Regions from separate parts of the Methylacidiphilum caldifontis genome, predicted to be linked through region 2. Evidence: riboswitches for the same ligand, from Rfam matches in the RefSeq annotation. Region 2 holds a riboswitch; the other holds the start of a gene.
What was found. A riboswitch is a leader RNA that binds a small molecule or an ion and turns the genes downstream of it on or off. The one in region 2 is predicted to bind fluoride.

Region 1 (9,709 bases), 1.1 Mb from region 2:
AGCCAAGGATCGGCGTCTACAAGATAGCAGTTACCCTGACGCTTTTCCCCTGCATAGTCAATTAACCATGTACGTTAATTTTTTATCAATCAAATGAATTTATCTCTTCCATTCAGAGATATCTGTTCACATTATTCCACTTAAGGTTAGATTCAGGCAGTCTTTTGCTGCTATTCTTTGCGCAAACATTATTTGGATAAGAAAAGCTTGTTATAAGAAGAGTCCGCTTTGTTTAAGTAATGCTCAGGGAGGAAGACTGAACCAAAAAAACTTAAAAACCAATTACCTTGCCAGACCTAAAAAGCGTGCCGGTGGAGGGAGTCGAACCCACACCCGGTTGCCCGGACCAGATTTTGAGTCTGGCGCGTCTGCCATTCCGCCACACCGGCTATTTCATCTTCATGTTAGAAGAAAATTAAATTATCCTTTCTTATTTGGGTTGTCGATAGAAAACCTAATGTACTCTCATTAAGTACTTTTGGGCAGTAGCTGCTTTGGAAGGAAAAAGCGGTTAGCGATTAAAGTGGGGAAAATAGCCGTAGAGATAATGACTGGAATTAAAACTGAATATTGGCTTTGGGTGATAATTCCATGCGATAGACCATAAAGACAACAGATCACATTGAAAGTTAGCCCTGTTGACATCAGCAATGTTGTGTAGGCAGCTTGTTGTACTCCTTTTCTTTTAACAAGGAGTGGGAATGTTCCGCTAAATTTAGCAAGCTGTTGAATTGCAAAAAAGAAGAAAAAGGGGATGAGACTTTTCATTAGGGATGATAAATCGACGAATGAACCAGCTCGAATAAAATAAAAGGGAGTGAGGATCCCTAGGGTAATCGTTCGTAAACGTTTGACTAAGTCATGGTTTTGTCCCACAGATTTGGCCAGAACCATGCCAACAAGGTAGGCGGGCAATACCGCTTCAGAACCTGCCCAAACAGCAATACCTCCAAGACCAAAGAGGAAAAACAATAGATATTTTGTTTCTAATTCAGAAGGTTTGTTGCCATATTTTTTCAAGAAATAAGGAGTAAGTTTAGCTAGGCCAATAGAGCATATGAGAATACTTATCGTTAATATCGCCGTTTTCCATCCAAAAGGAGCAAAAAGAAACCCTAGCATAAGGACAGAACTTAAATCATTGATAAAACATGCGACAAGAAGGCCTTTGCCATAACTAGTTTTGTTCAATCCAAATTCTAAAAGAACAGTATACATAACAGCTACAGAGGTTGCAGAGAGAGCAATGCCTGCCAGAAGAGAAGCTTTCCAATCCCAATGGAAAAAGAAATGAGCAAACAGGGCACAGCACAAAAAAGGGACAAAAAAGGTAATTAAGCCAATCAGGGTAGACTCTTTCCATTGCTTTCTGAACGAACTTGGTTCAAGTTCAGATCCAGCCATAAAAGTTAGCATTATTGCTCCCAATCCAGCTAAAAAACTAATCCAACCTTCTTTGGGATTAAGACCGGTTTTTCCAAAAAAGATAAAAGCCAAGTATTGTCCAAATATGCCGATAATGATTTCGATGAGTGCTGCTGAAATTCGAAATTTTACCGCTAAAAAGGAAGCGACGAGCGCGAGTCCCATCCAAAAACATGCTAAGAACCATGTGTGTTCCATTAAAACCCTTCTTTCTAATAATTGCTTTAGGAAATTAAAAGAGTAGGAGTTATCACTTCGATAAAGAAGGGTTTTCCAGGGAGCTGGATGGTAAACTCCATTACCGGCTTTTCTTTTTAAGAATAAAATTTTAAAGTGTCAAGCAGCAACTCCATTTTTTTAAATTAAAAAAGACTAAAAGAAAGCACGTAGATTGAGTTTTCTAAGGATATGATCGGCTTGATTCAAAGAGTGAAAGAGGCGGCGGTTTCCACAATAGATCAAAAGCAGGCATGTTCTATTGGCAAAGGGATTGTGCTGTTTTTAGCTATTGAAAAGGAGGATAGAGAAAAAAATGGCGATCTTCTCGTAGAGAAAGTGCTCAAATGTAGGATATTTGCAGATGAAACGGGAAAGATGAACCGGTCTCTTCTTGACATAAATGGGGAGCTGCTCGTTATTCCTGAATTTACCCTAGCTGGTGAAATCGCTAAAGGCAATAGACCGAGTTTTGATCGCGCTGCCCCTGCAGAGGTGGGCAAACAACTATTCGATTATTTTACAATGCAGTTAGAAAATAGATATAAAGCGGTGAAGAAAGGCTATTTTGGAGCGAATATGGCTGTATATTTGATTAACGATGGTCCTGTGACGTTTTGGATTAAAACTTAAGCTTTACCCAAATAGGCAAAATATTTCTCAACCCTAAAAATAAAGGTTTTTTTTCATTTTTGTATGCAAGCCGTAGCCATAGAAGTAAAGAACTTACGCAAGGTGTTTGGCAAACTTGTGGCTGTAGATCAGCTTTCCTTTAAAGTCATGGAATCTGAAATCGTTGGGTTTTTGGGGGCCAACGGGGCGGGAAAAACAACATTGATTCATTTGTTGCTTGGGCTTTTAACGCCTAGTTCGGGTTCCATTCAGATTTTTGGTCTCTCTCCTTCTACATCTAGAAGAGAGATCCTATCTTTTTCCAATTTTGCTTCTGGTTACATTAGCTTACCTACAAATCTAACTGTAAAAGAAAATCTTCAAGTATTTTCCCGCCTTTATCGGATAAAAAACCCGGAAGAAAAAATCCTTTCTCTTCTTCATCTATTAGAAATTGATCACTTGCAAAACAAAATTACAGGTTTTCTCTCTGCTGGGGAGTTAACTCGGCTCTGCTTATGTAAAGCCTTGCTGAACGATCCAAAACTGCTCTTTTTAGATGAACCGACGGCGGGTCTTGATCCCAATATTTCTGACAAGGTCTGTGAGTTGTTGCTTGAACTGAGAAGGAAAACTGGACTCACTATTGTGTACACCTCTCATAATATGCGAGATGTAGAAAGACTTTGTGACCGGATTATTTTTATGAAATCGGGAAAAATTATTACCCAGGGAATACCGCTAGAAATTGTTCAAGAATTTAAGCAAAAAAGTCTTGAAGAACTTTTTATTCAGTTGGTTCGGGAATAATCCAAATCGCTTCGACAATGAATAGAGAAAGAATTATAGGCCTTTTTTTGCGTTACACTTACGTTTACAGGAGAAGCTGGATTCGGGTTTTAGAATTTGTTTTTTGGCCCCTCATGGACTTGCTCGTTTGGGGATATCTGACTCTTTATCTCACGGGTTCCCCAAAGAATTTCTCAAGCCCGTTTCAATTTTTGATCGGTGCGATGATCCTTTGGGATGTGCTTTATCGGACACAGCTAGGAATTACACTATCTTTTTTGGAAGATGTATGGTCGAAGAATTTGATCAACCTTTTTGTTAGTCCCATAACCATTGGAGAGTTTTTTGTGGCAACTATTTTAGTGGGCATCACCAAGTCTCTTTTAATCGTAGGCCTTTTAGGAACCATAGCCGCTTTATTTTTCCATTTTAACCTACTGCAACTGGGCACTTACTTATTACCTCTTGTTTGCAATCTTTTCTTGATGGGAGCAGCTTGTGGAATTTTAACTATTGCTTTTCTTCTTAGGTGGGGGCAAGCTGCAGAGTCTCTTGCTTGGGCTATACCAATTCTTTTCCAACCTTTTGCAGCTGTTTTTTATCCCCTCCATGTCCTTCCCTCCTCTATACAACCCTTGTCTTTTCTTATCCCTGCAACGCATGTTTTTGAAGGGTTGAGAAGTGGCCTTGAAGGGATTTATGCTTATAATCATTTATTGTGGGCAACCGCTTTGAACTTTTGTTATTTAGGACTTTCTTTCATTCTTTTTAAGCACTTTTTTTCTATCGCCAAAGAAAAGGGCCTTCTTGTTAAATTGGGCACACAATGAGCTTTGCCACTTTTCTTCAACCTATTGTTATGCTATCGAATCAAACCGATTTTGAAAAAAAAGTGCATTATTTAGCCGGAAGCCCCGATTCGATCTCTTTTTTAAAAGACAATTGCTCTTTTTCCTTTTCGTTTATTTTGCTCTTGGAGGGTGTTGCGGCAAAAAAACTACTGAAGACAGTCGCGCCAACTAGCGCTAAAATCCATCCTCCAAACAGAAGGAAAAGAACAATTAATCCAACAAGAGTACCAAAAGAGGAAACAATAAAAGCAACTACATCATTAATATTCATAGTTAACTCCATTAATTAGAAATTATTATGCTATAAGTAAATCAAAAATCAAATAAGAATATATAAAAATTGCATAGAATGTTAGCGATAGGAAAATCACAAAGGATCATTTTGGGGAGGGGAATAGATTTGATTTATATTTATAGTTAAATAAATAAGACTTAATAATAAGTAAATCTTTTTTCTTATACAATTAATTATATTAATCGATTTAAGCAAAAAATATGTCTGAAAATCCAATCGAAGAAAAGGCTAAGGAAATCATTGAAGAAAAACTTGAGGAAGAGAGGAAAAAGGAAAAATGGCTATATCATGTTTCTTTTTCGATTATTCTCATGGCGGTGTTAGGAACGATTGTTGCAGCCGACTCGGAAAATAGTGTTACAGAAGCCATTATTTTACGTAATGAAGCGATTCTTTTTCAAGATAAAGCCACAGATATGTGGAATTTTTTTCAGGCTAAGTCGATGAGAGAAGCGGGTTATCGCATCGCTAATACTATCAATCCAAAGCCTGAGTTCGAACAAGAAATTGAAAGATACCGGAAAGAGAAGATGGATATTGAACAAAAAGCCAAGCTTCTTGAAGAACAGGTAACGGCAAGGCTAAAAGAAAGCGAACGGTATTATCACAAGCACCATATTTTTAGAATGGCGGGTATTCTTGTCCAGGTTGGAATTGCATTGTCTTCTGTTTCCGCTTTGTTGAAAAGGAAAACGGTATGGTATTTAGCGATCTCTTTAGCAATAGGAGGATTAATCGTATTTTCGACCGCTTTATTAAAGTAGAAGAAAAAGGGTAAGGCTTTTTACAAGAAAGCAGATTTTAGGGAGTTTTCTTTAATTTAATTCTTTCTTTTAGAAGGGAAACATCCACTTTAAGGTAGACTTCAGGAACTCCAAAAACGATTTTTCTTTATTAATTTCGCATTTTTGGAAATCCAGATCCTGGTGTAAATCGAGGGATAAAATAGGTCTTTCATACAATTTTTCGATTGTTTGCACAACATGGCTATAAAGGCCCTGGGCAAGAGTATATGCTTCTAGAGCTGATTTCTGCAGATCAACCGTTTTGCCTACCTTGGGTTCAACAAGAACACACAAAGAATCGGTGAGGAGATCCTTTCCATAGCCAGATGTTTTTTCTGTCCATACTCCATGGTTTTCGTAGGCAGCGGTTGTGATTCGTAGATCTTCCTTTTCGACTGCAAGCTCGATAAATCCAAATGTTTGATCCATTTTGAAATAGACTCTGTTCTTATTATCTATGAAAAGATTATAATCTGCAGGTAATGATTCAACATTTAGAGATAAGTTTTGAGAATAATCTTTTTCTAGTCGTTCTTTTATTTGAGTCAATTCAGCCGCTTTGCCTTTGAGAACCAAGCTACGCAAAATAAGGGCATGGGGGACTAAAGGGGGAAGAGAAGGCCAAGCAGATCGAATGACATAATGTCCATTATGAAAAGCTGATTGGTAAAGAAACCATCCCGACAATAAAATAAGAATACCAATCCCATAATAGGGAATAAAGAGAAGGCCGATTATCCATAGAATCCGAGCCCAGTTCACCGTATCAATGGGTTTTAACCGGGTAATCTTGTTTTGGGTTAACCACAGTTGCCATGAGAAAGCTCTTTTTTGATGAAAATGACAGAGAGAAAAGGGTGAAGAGGGGTCTGGAAATTTCAAGAAAAGAGTTTTTACAATTTGCTTAACATGTTCTTGGGTAAGATCCACAACACAGAACCGTTTAATTCGACCCATTATGGATAGAGAAAGCCTTATTTCCTGTTCGAACTGCCGAAAAGGAGTGTAGACGAATTGGAAGCGGGCAGCCGTACGAGCGATTATCTCTTGAGATCTTGGATGCGGAAATTCCAAACGGTATTCAAGATAAACTTGAGGATCCAGAGGCTCAGATTGAGAGTGTTCTGCTTTTATTCCATAATTAGCCAGTTCTTGGTCCATCCAAGATTTGATAAGGTTCAAGCTCTTTAGCAGCTGGATAAAAGGATCAACGGTTTGCTTCTTTTTAGGAATTTCTTGTTGGGTTGATGAATTTTCCTCTTGAACTTTTTTTTCAGTCTCAGTAGGTGATTCTTTAAGCTCAATCTCCTGGATTAATTGCCCAAGGGGTTGCCAATCTTTAAGATCTTTATGCCAAGCTAGGGTTTGAGTATTGATGGTTCCTTCTTCTAGAAGCTTGAGGATCTCCTCCATGGAAAAAGGACCCTCTTTTTTCCCGGATTGAACGATGAATATTTCCATAAATTTTCCTCTGCATTCTATTGAGTTAGGAGCCGGCTGCAGAGCAAGAATATCGTTATTAGATTAAAATTTTTACCGGGAAAAAAGTTCCTTTGAAATCTAAAGGAACAGTTCAAAAATTTGTGATAAATTGAAAGCAAAAAGGAATCAAAAAACTGGCTTACAAAGCTCTAATCTACATTTTTCCTTCGACTGGCTAACCACTTACTCCGATGATTAATTACCCAGTCTAGTAGAGCTTTTTCAAAACCAATGTCATAGCCCTTTTTCTCGCTTTCAATCCACTTGTGTTTTAAGATCTCTTCTCTTTCTAACAGGAATTCTTGATAAAGGGTTGAGTTTTTTAGTAGCGTCGAAATACACTCCATTTTTTTGTTTTCCTCCATTACCTCTCTCCGCAAATTCACAAGTCTTTATTGAGTTATTCTAAGTATAAAATACCACAAAAAAATTAATTTAAATAATGGCAATTTATATTGAGCACAAAGAGTAAAAGATTATTTCAAAAAGTCAATAATTTTTTGTGCAGCTTCAAGAAATACTTGGCTCGTTTTTCTATCCGGTTCAGATAGAACAATAGGCAGCCCATGATCGGAAGATATACGAAGTTCGGCTTCAATGGGAATTTCTCCTAAAAAAGGAACATTTTGCTTCTCAGCCTCTTTTTTTCCTCCGCCACAACCGAAAAGATCATATTTTTTATTATCAGTTGGACAAATAAAATAACTCATATTTTCAATAATTCCCAAGATAGGAACGTTAACTTTTTTGAACATACTGACCGCTTTTCTCGCATCCACAAGAGCTACTTCTTGGGGGGTTGTGACGATAACCGCTCCTGATAACCTAACCGTCTGAACGATAGTTAATTGAATGTCTCCTGTTCCAGGGGGCAAATCGAGAACTAAAAAATCGAGATTTCCCCACTCGACATTTTTTAAAAACTCTTGGGTATAACGGGTAACCAAGGGGCCTCTTAAAACAGCAGGTTGATCAGCTTCCAAAAGAAAACCCATACTCATGAGTTTTAGACCATATTGTTCAACAGGAATAAGCCTTTCATCCGGAGTAATTTGAGGGGATTCAGTGGTTCCGAACATCATCGAAATACTTGGTCCGTAAATATCACAGTCGCAAAGGCCGACAACCAGTCCTTTTTTGTAGAGGGCACAAGCAAGATTGGCTGCCACGGTTGATTTTCCAACTCCACCTTTGCCGCTAGCCACAGCAATGATGTGTTTGATGTCAGAACTGATCAAGGTAGATTTGGGGGTTGGATGTGACTCTGGCCTTTTGATGAAAACCTGGATATTACCTATACCTTCAAAGCTCGAGAGTTTTGATTTAATCTCTTTTTCCAGTTGTCCAGGAATATCAGGATTGGGACTAGAAAGTTCGAGTTTAATACGGACTTCACCTTCTGCAAGCTCAATTTCTTTCACGAGGCCAAATGAAACGATATCCCTGCTAAATCCAGGATACCGGACTTCTTTAAGTTGATTTAAAATTTGTTCTTTACTGAATATAGGCATAAGGCAAATCAAAATTTAGGTTTATCGGCTTAAGGGTGAGCCAGAAAGTTGGTTCAATATTATAAACAAATGATAGGCTGAAGACTCTAAAAAATGATAAACAGGAGGGAGATTGAGAAACACGATAATGGCTATAAACCAAAAAAGGCCCATTTGACGTTCCCATTGGTCACTGATTCTAAAAATATTTTTGAGTACGGTCCAACCGTCAAAAGGCATAATCGGAAGAAGATGAAAAACGGAAAGAAAAATAGAAGCGAGTACAAAAGTGGCGAAAAGTTCACCCAGTTTATGATCATGAGGAATGATCAGTTTGGCAAGGACAAGGAGTAAAAAAGCGGTGATGATATTGGCTAGGGGACCAGCAAGAGCGATCAGAATACCTTGAATCCTAGGATTTTTTAATCGATGTGGATCGATAGGCACGGGTCTACCCCAAGCGAAAAAACCGAATCCTCCAGGAAGAACAAAAATGTTAATGGCAGGAATGATTAAAGTCCCAAAAAGATCCATGTGAACAAGAGGATTGAAGGTCAAACGACCTTCATCTTTAGGTGTGTTGTCTCCCATTAAAGTTGCAACTAGAGCATGTGCAAACTCATGGATCGTGATAAGGGGAATAAGAAGAAGAAAAAGATAGAGTTTATCTAAAGTAGGATTCATGAGGAAAAATCTTTATGAAATTGAAACACTGTTCATTAAAAATAACCAATAATGCATTTTTATGAGAACTTTGTTAGCGATCTTTTGTCCTTTCCTTATTATACTTTCCATTTATCTGGGTGATTTGCAAGCTGTAGTCATCGATTTGGGTATTGATGTGCTTGTAGAAAATCATTTTCATGGATTGGAAGCAAAAAGAATTGGTTTAATTACAAATCGTTCAGCTGTCAATAAAAATGGAATTTCTACTATAGACTTATTTTTTCATTCTCCACAAGTAAAACTTGTGGCTTTGTTTACTCCAGAATACGGTCTATATGGTTTAGAACCCATGAAGAAAAATGGTTCTTATGTGGATTCTCAAACCAACCTTCCTGTGTATCCTTTGATTGGCGATGACCTCAAGCCGACAGCTGAGATGCTTCAAAATGTTGATGTGCTTGTTTTTGATTTGCAGGATATAGGTTCAAGGAGTTTTACTTTTTTGAGTACAATGGGCCTTGCCATGGAAGCTGCAGCCGAAAATGGCAAGGAATTCTTTGTTCTGGATCGGCCTAATCCTCTTGGTGGAGAACGTGTTGAAGGAATGCCTTTTGATAACCATTTCCGATCTTTTTATAGCGAATGGGATATTCCGTATATTCATGGGATGACTCCTTGTGAAATTGCTGTAATGATCAATGGAGAAAACTGGATTTTTAAAAAACCCAAGCTTACGGTTGTGCCCATGAAAGGATGGGATAGATCGATGCTGTGGAAGGATACGGGGCTTAGTTGGTATCCACCTTCTCCTTATTTGCCAAACGAAGAAAGTCCTTTTTACTTTTCAATCAGTTCTTTTTTAGGAATAAGCCCTGAAATCGACAATGGAATAGGAACAGCCTTTCCCTACAAATTCATAGGAGCTTCTCGAATCGATCCTTATTTTTTTTCTCGCCAGATGAACAAAAGAAAGATTCCCTTTTGTTATTTCAGACCTATTTTCTATTGGTCTTTTTTCGGAAAGTTCCGGGATAGAATGCTTGGAGGATGCCAGATACATATACAAGATTTTTCTAAGGTAAAACTTGTGGAAATAGG
Region 2 (12,119 bases):
ATTGTTTGTTTTTGTTAGCTGTTCGGTTGGTCCTGACTATAAACCCCCTAAAGTCGACATTCCCAAAAATTGGAAATGGGGAGAGCCAAAGCCTAACCCCAACCCTTCCCCAAGCCAGGGAAAGCCAAAGCCAGCAGTCAACAAAGAAGCAAATAAAGGAAATGGTCTTCAAAGTGAAGAAAACATAAAAAAAGCGATTGAAGAAGCGAAGAAAAACCCGGGAAAATGGAAAGTCGCTGAACCAAAAGATTTCATCAAAAAAGGAGAGTGGTGGAAAATCTTCAACGATCCGGTTCTTAACCAACTTGAAGCTGAAGCCGAAGTGGCTAACCAACAGATCAAGATGGCGATGGCCAACGTCGTCGAAGCCCGTGCGGGGGTGGGAGCAGCCTTAAGTGCTTTTTTCCCCCATACCAATTTCACTCCAAGCTACCAGCGTTGGAAACTCAAGACTCATCTTCCCTGGCTCCCTTTCATTTTACCTGAACCCATCTATTCCACAGTTCCCCTACCCGGTATACCCGCTGGCTCGATCATTGGAACAACCCACTATTATGGATTTCAGCCTACCCTGAATATGTGGCAAGTATATCTTAATTCAAACTGGGAACTGGATATATGGGGAAAACTAAGGAGGCAACTGGAAGCGGCAAAGGCCGAAGCTCAAGCTTCTCAAGCCGAACTAGAAGGCATGAAACTAACGATTCATGCCGACGTAGCCCAGGCTTATTACCTATTGCGTTACATCGATAGCCAACTTGAGGTAATGGAACGGATGATCCATGTCTACGAAGACAACCTGAAAAGGGTAGAAATTCGCTATAAAAGCGGTCTATCTAACGAGTTGGACCTAGCAAGGGCAAAAACCGATCTTTCACGGATAAAGGCCCAGTATATTGCTCTGGAAAGCCATAGGGCAAAAGTGGAAAATTCGATTGCCAGGCTCCTTGGTCAGCCCGCCTCAACCTTCCATTTTCCCCGAAAGCCCTTAAAAGAAGAACCTCCTGATATCCCCACAAGCCTACCTTCAGAAATTTTAGAGCAAAGACCAGACATATCTCAAGCTGAAAGGGAAATGGCTGCAACCAATGCGATGATCGGAGTAGCCTATGCGGCCTATTTTCCATCCGTCAATCTCAATGCCTACTTTGGATTTTTCAACACCGATTTTGGCCAGCTCTTTACTTGGCCTTCCAATTCATGGATATATGGCCCTTTGATTGATCTTCCTCTTTTTGAGGGCGGTAGACTATTGGCCAACTTGATGCAGGCTCGTGCTGCATATGAAAAAGCGGTAGCTTCCTACCGAGAGACCGTTCTTTCTGCGTTTGAAGAAGTGGAAAATGCTTTGATCGGTGTGCGGTTGTTGGAAGAAGAACAAAAAGTCGAGGATGAGGTTGTCGCTTCAGCTAAAAAACAATATGAGCTAGCTTTCGATCGGTTTCAAAGAGGACTTTCTCATTACATTGAAGTTGATACCACCGAAACGGTTTGGCTCAACGCCATTCTTACAGACATTGCATTGCGAGGTGAAAGATTTATTGTCCGCATCGCCCTTATACGTGCATTTGGTGGAGGATGGCAAGACAGCTCGATGAAAAAGTCGCCTATTAAAGAAGCTGAGTCTAAAAAAGTCCAAAAATAGAAATAAAAAGAGAAAATTTAAGTTGAAAATTAAAAATCTCTGGTTAATAAGGTCTGTAACACGACTATATTGGGCGATGGGGCTCGCCGACCGTTAACCGCCTTTCTTCAAAAAAAAGAAGGCTGATAGCTCCTACTGCTAATTTAATAAAAAATGAAAATGGGGCGGAAAACGGTCATCTTTACGAATAACTTCAAGTTATATTTCAATTTTCTCGATCCCCTCTTGACTAAAAGGAAAAGGATAAATTCTTTTGCCCACAATGAATAATTCCCTAAAACTTTTTTTTCTCTTTTTTCTTTATTTTATCCTTCAATGTTTCTGTTTTTTCCAATCGGGTTCCTATACGGACATCATTCCCTATGCAACCGCTGAGCTTGGCCAAAGTCAAAGTCATGGTGCATGGACTAATGGATTTTTTTTCTTAGGGCAAGGATTCGGCCTTCTCATGGCTAGCCCATTGAGCCTTCATTATGGAAGAAAAAAAACCGTACTCTTCTTTTCTTTTCTTCTCTCGGCCAGTAGCATCCTTTGTGCATGGGCCTGGGATTTCTACTTTTTTTTGATTGGTCGGTTATTGCAGGGTATTTGCTGTGGTGTGCTAATCATCGGCTCTCAAAGTTTAATGTTTGAAAATACTCCTGAAACCTGGAGAGTCTTTCCCTTAATGCTAGGGGCCATGGCTAGTGTGCTACCCTTTACAATTGGTCCAACAATTGGTGGCTATGGCAAAGAGTTTTTAGGCAGAGAGTCAAGCAGTTGGAGGTACTGGTTTTATCTGAGTGCTATTCTTTTTCTTATCCTCAGTTTGTTGCTTTATCAGCTGTTCGAAGAAAAGGGAGAAGTTCCGACAAAAAAGCGATGGGATTGGAAAGGCTCAATCCTTCTTTTTATAACCTTGGCTGCTGCACAAATGATTTTCAACATGGGCGATGATTACGAGTGGCTTATTTCTCCCATTATCGATTTTATGCTTATCTTGGCCATTGCCAGCTTTATTGGTTTGATAGTCGTGGAATTTAACCAGATAGATCCTTTCCTCCGTGTAAACCTTTTATTAAGAAAAAATTTTTTAATCGGTTCGGTATGCTTGACAATTGGCTTTCTCTTTTTTTATGGCTTGTGGACAACGCTGCTTGTCCGGCTTCAGAATCAATGCCTGTTCCCGCCACACCAAGCGGGGACTCTCTTTATCGGCATGGCACTTTTTTCCACACCCATCTCTTTTTTTCTACCCAGGCTAGTAGGCAAAATAAAATTTCGCATCTATGGTTTTTTTGTATTTGTCCTTCTGGGTGGACTTTACAGCTGGATGGGCTATTTCGATTTTTACCAGAAAAGATGGTTCTGGGTGCAATCCCCTTTTATTTTTCTTCTTCAGGGTATTGCTTTAGGTCTTTTCTTTATCCCTCTTACTAATCTGATCATCTCCGGCCTTTCTCCTAAAAATCAACTTCTAGCCGTTGAGCTTTCAAGCAGTATGCGTATTATTGGCCAGGGATGGGCTTCCCCCATTATCGGCACGATCCTCTACCACCGGATTGTTTTTCACAAGATGCGGCTAGCTGACTGGCTCTACATGGGTAATCCCTATTTGATGGAATATTATTCAAAGTTCAAAGAGCAAGGAATGGATAGAGAAATAGCCTTTAAGTTTCTCGATCAATCGGCCCTTTCCCACGCCTTTATCATAAGCCTTGATGATGCTTTCAGGTTCTGTGGCATAGGTTTCTTCATTTTATCTGGATTGATCCTTTTGGCTAAGGAAAAACAAGACTAAAGAGCTGGGATACCATGAAAGAGCATCGGAAAGAGGGAATGAAAAATGGATTTTCTCCTATTTTTAATGTCGTAGGGGAAAAGAAAAATAAGGGCCGTTTTCAGCAACTTTTCAAAGCGGTATTTCGCTCATGGGAAAAGGATCTTTCATCGTTTTTTTCCAATAAATATTTTATTTTACTGTTCTTTTTTATCCTGTTTGTCTTAGGAAGCTGGTGGTTTTTCTTTGCAACCCGTTGGGTATCAACAAATGATGCTTACGTAACCGGTAATGTTATTCCTGTCAAAGCCCAGACTTCAGGGAGAGTTGTGGAAGTCTTGGTTGAATCCACTCAATTCGTCCAAAAAAATCAGCTGCTTGTCCGGTTGGATTCGCTGAAACAGCAGGTAGCCTTTGAAAGTGCTAAGCACAACCTGGCTATGGCTGTTCGAAGGGTTGAAGATCTCTTCAACAAGGCAAGATCCTTGCGCAACAAAATCGCTGCACAAAAAGCCATTTTAGGCAGACAACGTTATGATCTTGGCCTTTACACGTCAGGAAGCAAAGCCGGAGTAGTTTCAATCCAAGATGCTGTGGATGCTCAATGGAAAGTAGAGGAGATAGAATCGACAATAAGGCAGCTTGAAGATGAATTGAGGTCAACCGAAGCTTGGATTCAGAAAACGACCATATGGGATAATCCCATTGTGCTCAAAGCGGCAGTAGAACTCAAAGATGCCTACCTGGCTTTATACCGGTGTCAGGTTGTGGCACCTGTAGCGGGTTATATCGCAAAGAGATCGGTACAGGTTGGCGATGAGGTGAATCCTGAAAAGTTGCTCATGTCTGTAGTGCCCCTAGATTATTACTGGGTTGTCGCTAATTACAGGGAGACCGAACTTAGGAAGATGAAACCGGGGCAACCTGTAAAAATCAGGGCAGACATCTATGGTAGGCGCTATTTGTTTCATGGAATAGTTGAAGGGATAGAACCGGGTTCTGGAAGTGTTTTTTCTCTACTTCCTCCTGACAATGCCACAGGCAATTACATTCATGTCGTTGAAAGAGTTCCTGTAAGAATAAAAATTGATCCCAAAGAACTCCAAAAACACCCTTTAAGACTTGGACTGTCGGTTGTGACCAAAGTGGATGTGGCCTATAAGGGTCAATCAGTGCTTAAACCCCTGACAGAAATTCCTCCTGAAGTCAAGAAAACCGATTATACTTCGTCTTATTTTACCGAAGAACTGGTGGGAGTAGACAATTTAATAAGATCGATCATTGAACAAAACCGTTATCCCCAAGACCAAACTCAAGGTTCTTTAAGCCAAAAAAAGGAATGAAATCCCTAAATCAGCTAAAACTGGACTTTCCTGATTTTTAAAATCCATTCTTAGTGTTTTTCTTTTGGGCTATAAAGTTCTAGAATCTATATTTATGCAACGTTAAAAAAAACAATGACCTTGGAAAAAATCCTTGTCGGCTACGATGGCTCGGAAGGAGCAAAAAAAGCGTTAAGTTTCGCTTTGAAATTAGCAACTGTTATGGGTTCAAAGATAACGATCCTTGCTGTCAGTCATCCTCCCGAGTTCAACCAAGATACTGAATTTAGTCTTGAAAGGCAGAAAATTGTATCTGAAATTAAATGGGCCATGGAAAAAGCGGCAGAAGAAAAAGTAGGGATTGAGGTAAAAACCGCGATGGGAGATCCAGCAGACAAGATTATTAAACTGGCCCGGGAAGGTAACTTCGATCTCGTAGTCTTGGGTCGAAGGGGGCTATCCAGGGTTGGATATTGGCTCACCGGTTCAGTGTCTGAACGAGTTGTCCGTCACAGCCCTTGCTCAATTCTGATTGTAGAATAGTTTTTTATCCCCCGTTTAGAGATTTAAGCTTTAAAATAAGCAAGCATCATCTATTTTATTTCGAATTCTTAAGAGAACTAACAGATCGACCAAATCAGCGTTTCCATCACGGGATTGGACAACAAAGCAGAGGATTTTTTTCTTAAGCTCAAAAACAATTTGTTAAAAAGAGCATTAATATCCTTGAATACTTTATTCCTTTTTTTTAATATTGTAATAACAAGGAAAAGTTATGGAAGAAAAAATATCGATCATTCTTTTTTCTGGAACCGTAGACAAACTTCTTGCCGCAGTTACAATTGCATCAGGTGCCGCAGCCATGCAAAAGAAGGTCCAGATTTTTGTGACCTTTTATGGGCTTTTAGCTTTTAGAAAAGATGATTGGAAAACCAATAGACGACTCAGTAAAGATTTTGAAGATTTTGCTACGGAGGCCTTAAAGGCGATGGAAGCCAAGAAGGTCCCCAATTGGTTGGATACGTTAAAAAGTGCGATGGAAATTGGAGATGTAACGGTTCATGCCTGTGGGCTAACCATGGATCTTTTAGCCATTAAACTTGAAGATTTAGAATCTGTTGTCAGTGATATTGTTGGTGTAGGGACGTTCATAGAAAATGCTTCCGGCGGCCAAATTCTCTTTCTCTAACAGGAGGTTAATATGGAAGGAATTAAAATTACAAAAGAAGTCGATGCTCGGGGCAGCTTTTGTCCAGGACCTTTGATGGAAATGATCAGGTTAATCCGATCTGCAAATGTAGGAGATGTAGTCGCTGTCATTTCGGGTGATGAAGGCACAAAAAAAGACCTGCCTGCATGGATCAAAAAGGCAAAGCATGAACTGATTGCTGAAGAACCCATAGAGGGTGGTGCTACTCGTTTTATCTGTAAGAAACTCCATTAATTCAATCAAAAGAGAGAGTTTTTATGGCCAAAAATATCTTGGTATTGGGAGGAGGAACAGGAGGTTCTATTGTTGCCAACATTTTGGCACGAACATTAAAGAGCCAAGAAGCACAAATTACGGTCATATCTGATTCTCCTCTTCATGTCTATCAACCTTTCCAGCTTTACATTCCTTTTGGCTACCAGGACCCCCGCAAAATCGCACGCTCTGAAAGATCGCTTCTGAACAGAAGGATATCCCTGGTTATCGATCCCGTTGAACAGCTCGATGTCAAGAACCATCAAGTCATATGTCATTCTAAGAAAAGCTATCCCTATGATTATCTGGTTATCGCCACCGGTTCTGTTGTCGATGAAGAGCAGATAGCGGGTTTTAAAGAGGGAGCTGATCATTTTTATACACCCAAGGCCGCTTTTTCTCTCTATGAAAAACTTCAAAATTTTAACGGGGGAACGATCGTTGTGGGTATTGGAGGACTGCCTTACAAGTGTCCTGTAGCGCCCATTGAGTTTACTTTCATGCTTGAGGAATTTTTGACGAAAAAAGGGTTACGTCAGCGGACTGAAATTATCTATACTTTTCCTCTTAATGATGTTTTTAATATCAAAACCGCAGCCGATTACATTCGAACTGACTTTGAAAAGCGAAATATTAAGACTGAGCTTTTCTTTAACTTGGCTGAAATTCATCCCGAAAAAAAGGTTGTTGAAAGCTTAGAAGGGACTGAGCTTTCCTATGATCTCCTTGTCATGACTCCACCTCATAAAGGAGCAACTTTTCTTAGGGGACACGAAATTGCGGATGCCGAAGGTTGGATAAATACGGATCGACATTCACTAAAGGTATTAAATGCGCAAGACATCTGGGCTCTCGGAGACACTACAAACTTGCCGATAAGCAAGGCAGGCAGCACAGCTCATTTCCAGGCCCCTGTTATTGCAAGACAAATCTGTGCAGCGATCAGGCAGGAAAATCTAGAGGATGGGAAAAACCGTTACAATGGTCATGTGGCCTGTTTTATCGAATCGGGGTACGGAAAGGCAACCATGCTCGATTTCGATTACGATCATCCTCCTCAACCCCCACCCCCTTCCGAGTTTATCCATTTTCAAAAATTAGCCCTAAACAAGTTTTATTGGTATCTTATTCCCAAAGCAATCATATAGAACAGAATTCCCGGGCAAAGTCAGCCTTGAGTATCTTTAGAAAGAACCCTTTATATTTGTTCTAGCCTTAATATTCAGATCCTTACCGCCTCTATCCATTTAACAATATCGAGATAAATGTTTTCTTCCTTCACAATCCTAAAACCACTGTTGCGCACGTTAGACACCGTATCCCGGTTCAAATCAGGGCCAAAGCGTTGAGAAAGAGGCGTAAGAAGATCAAAAAGAACACCAATAGGCCCTATCCGACTCCGGACATGTTCGAAAAGATAGAAATTTCCACTTGGACGTAAGACTCGATAAATTTCTCTCATCCCTCGGAGTGGATCAGCTACCGAACAAAAAGTACAGACGCTCAGAACGGAATCAAAAAATGCGTCGGGGAAATCCAAGGCACAGACATCGGCTTCTTTAAGTTCGAGAATAGCTGGGAAAAATTTTGCTTTCTGTGCTGCTCTTTCAAGCATCTTAGGACTGATATCGATGGCTATAACCTGCCCATCATGGGGTAAAAACTTGAAATCCTTACCGGTGCCCGCACCTACAAGCAAGGTTTTCCCTTTTATTTTCTTAAAAAGCCTGGATTTAAATGGAGAAAACCGCTTGTCATCAGCCCAAGTAAGGCAATCAAAGAAAAAACTAGCAAAATTCCATTTTTCACGACTCTTTTGTGCCTGCAGCTTCGTCTCCATAAAATTTTTCCCTTTCCCTCTGTAAAGCTCTGTCATATACATGAAATAAAGCCACAACAATGGCTCCAAAAAGTGCTCCAACCCATAGAGCTTCAGAAAGAGATTTCGAACCTGCTCCCATCGAATCTCTCATGGCAAAAAGCATACCCCCATACATCCCAATGATAGAACCAGGAACCATGGTCTGGAACATGCCTAACAAAGGAGCAATCAAGAAGCCTATCGCTAAATGCAGAACCATCCCTACTCCCATACCCAAGATCATGGCCAATACCATGTCTAGCCCTGAAGGAATTATACGGCGTACAGCCCAGGCAATAGCTACCCCAGTCAGAATACCTCCCAAGTAATCACCTAGCATAAACCAGAATAAATTTCCTTGTTTATCAGAAGGGCAATGTTGAGTGTTTTTCATCTATGTATCCTTTCTTTCCAGCTATTTCTTCAGCTAAAAGGCCATACACAAGCAGGTCTTCAAAAATTCCTCTCACTTTTAAATGTTTTCTTAAACAGCCCTCCCACTTCATCCCTAATTTCTGAATCAATTTTATCGAAGGAGTATTGCGAGCCAGGCAATAAGCACATATCTTGTTCAGGTTCAATTTCTTGAAAGCATAATCGATCACTGCCTGGCAGGCTTCAGTCCCATATCCTTTGGACCAATGCGGTTTGCCAATCCAACAACCAATTTCAGCCCGCTCATGATGTGGCTCAAAGAAAAGAATTACCGAACCCACCAATACAGAGTCTGCCCTCGAAACAATGGCCAAACTCAGTGTCTCTCCCCTGTTAGTCATGGCTATATGATCTTGAAGCCATAAGGGAGCTTTTTCAGGGCTATCGGGGTATGTAATCGGGCGCGTTCCCCAAGAAACATCTGGATCACCAGAAAGGCTTATAAGGCTTTCCTTATCTGTTTCTTCAAAAGGTCGAAGACAAACTCGATCAAGAACTAGGGGAAAAATCACCGTTTTTTTCTGCTAAAAAGAATTCTTCAAAACACATAAAAAAGGACTTTTTTTAGAACACCCAATCCTTTTTTATGTTATTATTATACTATTTTAAATAGTATACGAGAACAAAAGGCCGATCAATACCAAAGAGAACATAATGATAACAATAGGCGAAATCCGCGAGACACTTCTTTTAATGGCAAGCATCGCTGCCCGCAACCTTCAACTCGCCCTCAAAGCCCTGATAGAACGCAACGATGAACTAGCCCAAAGTGTTATTAAGGGAGATGAAGATCTTGACGCCCTTGAAATCAAAATTGACGATCAAATCATTACTTTTATTGCTACACATAGCCCGGTTGCGATCGACTGCCGGTTAGCCCTTGTCGCTTCGAAAATTTCAAGCGATCTTGAACGGATTGGTGACCAAGCGGTAACGATTTCAAGGATCGCATTACAACTTAACGAAAAACCTCCATTAAAATCATTTTTCAATATCGATAAAATGGCTGAAATCGCTAGAAAAATGTATCAAGAAGCCATTGAAAGCTTCATCACAGGTAACCCCAAAGAAACGTTAAGCGTTGTTCGAGAAGACAAGCTTGTAGATCGAATGAACAAGGAGCTGTTCAGCACCCTGGTTAAAATCATGAGAGAAGATCCAGATACTATTCCCCAGGGACTCAATCTTATGCTCGTTTCTCGAGCGATAGAACGAGCAGCTGATCACGCTAAAAACATCGCCGAAGAAGTCTACTATCTTTACAGGGCCAAAGACATTCGACACAAAACCAGCCTCATCAATGTAAATAAAGCAATAGGAGAAAACGTCTAAATTGATTGACCATTTAAAGATATATCCATTGACGCCAGAGGAACAAAAGGATTAAGCAAAGAAAGAAGAAAAGCAAAATAAAATTTCTTCGATCCTTTCTTTTTTGTGCCCTGTGAGAAAAAACAGAGGAACGAGACTCAACTCTCAATAAATATTGCCTAATTTCCTCGTCGTCGTTTTGCATAGATGATTTTCCAACCCTTTTGCATCATTTTTTGAGAAACCATATGGCCATGCCCGCCAAAAGTACAATAATAAGGGGTAAGGAATAGGCAAAGCCGCTCAAGACTTTATTCCAGAAATGAAAAGGCACTTCTTCCTCTTCAATTTCTTCCTCAACCTCGAGTTTCTCTTGGGCCGTACCTACTTTGTCTCGATACTGTGAATATATCGTCTTTGCCTGTTCGACTGTTACTAGAGCTCGGTTAAGTTCTTCTTCAAGGTTCATGGGATCCCATGAAGCAGGCTGAATACTTTCTATAGCCTTCAGCTGCTCGGTAAAATGAGAATGAATGGTTTCAAGCTCTTCAAGCTGTCTTTTTAACTCTCCACCCTGTCTTTCAAGAAGGACAAGACCCCTTGTTAATAAATCAACAGCCATTTTATGACCCTCTTCGAAGGTCCGCTGTTTCTGCCGAAGTTCCTCCAATTGTTTCTTCTGACGTTCAATCTCTTCTTTCCTTCTCTCCAGGTCAAGAAGGATTTCTTGGGCTTGCTGAACTTTTATATTCAAATCATCTATGGAAAAACGATTTTCATCGTTCTCGCTCACAGCTGCCTCCATAGGATTTAGACTTCAAGAACTTCAAAAGGGAATTCAAAAAGATAAAACCAAGCATGTAATAGAAATCTCCAAATCAATCGTAGTATTACCTTTTAATGCTAGATCTGTCAAAAAGAATAAAAAGAAAAAATTTTTTTGTTTTTTCTGCTTATTTTTTGTGACCTCTAAGAGGACCAATCAAACTTTTGAAAAGACACTGTCAAATAGGCTGTTCTGAGCTATTGAAAAAAAAGCCTTATACAGTACAATGTGGTTGTGAGTAACACTAATCAATCGGTTCCCTTCACTACCTTCTTGTATAAACACCACATTGAGCTTGGCGCACACATGGGATTGTTCGCCGGTTGGTGGATGCCCATCTATTACCATTCAGCATTAGCAGAACATAAGGCAGTAAGGGAAAATGCTGGAATCTTTGACCTTTGCCATATGGGACAATTCTTTGTCGAAGGACCGCAAGCCGCTGAATGGCTTAATGGTATTTTAACAAACGATTTGTCGCTTTTAAATGATGGTCAAAGTCAATATAACCTGCTGTTGACGGACAGTGGAGGTATTATAGACGACCTTCTTCTTTACCGGATTAATTCCACAAGTTATCTTCTTGTCGTCAATGCTTCCGTTGCCGATAAAGATTATAGCCTATTCCATCGTTTCTTACCCCACCAAGGAGTAACGCTCACTGACAATCGGCACAAATGGGGTTGTATCGCTATTCAGGGGCCACAATCCTGGGCTATTGTTAAAAAAGTTTTTGGGTTAGATCCTCTTCCAAAGCATACACTCAAAAAAATTATTTTCGAAAAACAGTTTTTATATATTGCTAGCACCGGCTACACGGGTGAAACGGGGGCTGAATTATTTTTCCCCGCAGCAATCGCTTCTCTCATCTGGACTAGACTCTTAGAGGAGGGAAAAATCATTCATTTGCTGCCCTGTGGCCTTGCGAGTAGAAATATTCTCAGACTTGAAGCTTCTCTTCCGTTGAACGGGATCGATCTGAGAGAAGACAAGAATCCATGGGAAGCCGAATTGGATAAGGCGGTTTGCTTATCTAAGCCCTATACTTTTCCTGGCAAATTTGCTCTCGTCCAGCTAAAGAACACTTTTCAAGATCTTCTGGTTGCTTTTACAGCTAAAGATATCATGTGTCCTCAACCAAGAACGGGATCTCCGATTTTTTTCATGGGAGAAAAACGGGGTGAGGTCACAAGCGGGGTATGGTCTCCTTCTTTAGGCCGCGTTATAGGCATGGGATACATTCATAAATTTTGCGCTACTGTGGGAAACACCATTGAGATAGAGATCAGAGACAAGCGTTATCCTTTTTTGATTCAGAAAAAACCCCTTTACAGAAAAGGCAGTTCTCATTCATAGTGAAATTTTGTGATCTAATTCTTTTTAATCATGAATATCCCAAGCGATCGATTGTACACTGAAACCCATGAATGGGTGTCTGTTAATGGAGATATAGCCACCATAGGTATTACCGAGCATGCCCAAAGAGAGCTATCGG

Region 1: it holds a riboswitch for fluoride, as region 2 does, so the genes downstream of both, IT6_RS00070 (cation:proton antiporter) here and IT6_RS05285 (MFS transporter) in region 2, are expected to answer to the same signal.

What each region holds. Positions count from the first base shown of each region.
Region 1 is NZ_CP065957.1:21,707-31,415, forward strand. It holds tRNA gene IT6_RS00065 (tRNA-Leu) at 307-389, opposite strand; gene IT6_RS00070 (cation:proton antiporter) at 469-1,623, opposite strand; fluoride riboswitch at 1,660-1,737, opposite strand; gene dtd (D-aminoacyl-tRNA deacylase) at 1,834-2,274, shown strand; gene IT6_RS00080 (ABC transporter ATP-binding protein) at 2,377-3,063, shown strand; gene IT6_RS00085 (ABC transporter permease) at 3,081-3,872, shown strand; gene IT6_RS00090 (hypothetical protein) at 3,940-4,164, opposite strand; gene IT6_RS00095 (DUF4337 domain-containing protein) at 4,389-4,952, shown strand; gene IT6_RS00100 (DUF4339 domain-containing protein) at 5,022-6,434, opposite strand; gene IT6_RS00105 (hypothetical protein) at 6,605-6,820, opposite strand; gene IT6_RS00110 (Mrp/NBP35 family ATP-binding protein) at 6,932-7,966, opposite strand; gene IT6_RS00115 (site-2 protease family protein) at 7,988-8,629, opposite strand; gene IT6_RS00120 (exo-beta-N-acetylmuramidase NamZ family protein) at 8,691-9,709, shown strand, end outside.
Region 2 is NZ_CP065957.1:1,126,865-1,138,983, forward strand. It holds gene IT6_RS05280 (efflux transporter outer membrane subunit) at 1-1,645, shown strand, start outside; fluoride riboswitch at 1,709-1,787, shown strand; gene IT6_RS05285 (MFS transporter) at 1,908-3,425, shown strand; gene IT6_RS05290 (HlyD family secretion protein) at 3,440-4,747, shown strand; gene IT6_RS05295 (universal stress protein) at 4,862-5,269, shown strand; gene IT6_RS05300 (DsrE/DsrF/DrsH-like family protein) at 5,502-5,915, shown strand; gene IT6_RS05305 (sulfurtransferase TusA family protein) at 5,928-6,170, shown strand; gene IT6_RS05310 (NAD(P)/FAD-dependent oxidoreductase) at 6,194-7,339, shown strand; gene IT6_RS05315 (class I SAM-dependent methyltransferase) at 7,414-8,031, opposite strand; gene IT6_RS05320 (hypothetical protein) at 7,997-8,446, opposite strand; gene IT6_RS05325 (GNAT family N-acetyltransferase) at 8,418-8,999, opposite strand; gene phoU (phosphate signaling complex protein PhoU) at 9,142-9,819, shown strand; gene IT6_RS05335 (hypothetical protein) at 10,028-10,591, opposite strand; gene gcvT (glycine cleavage system aminomethyltransferase GcvT) at 10,859-11,980, shown strand; gene gcvH (glycine cleavage system protein GcvH) at 12,011-12,119, shown strand, end outside.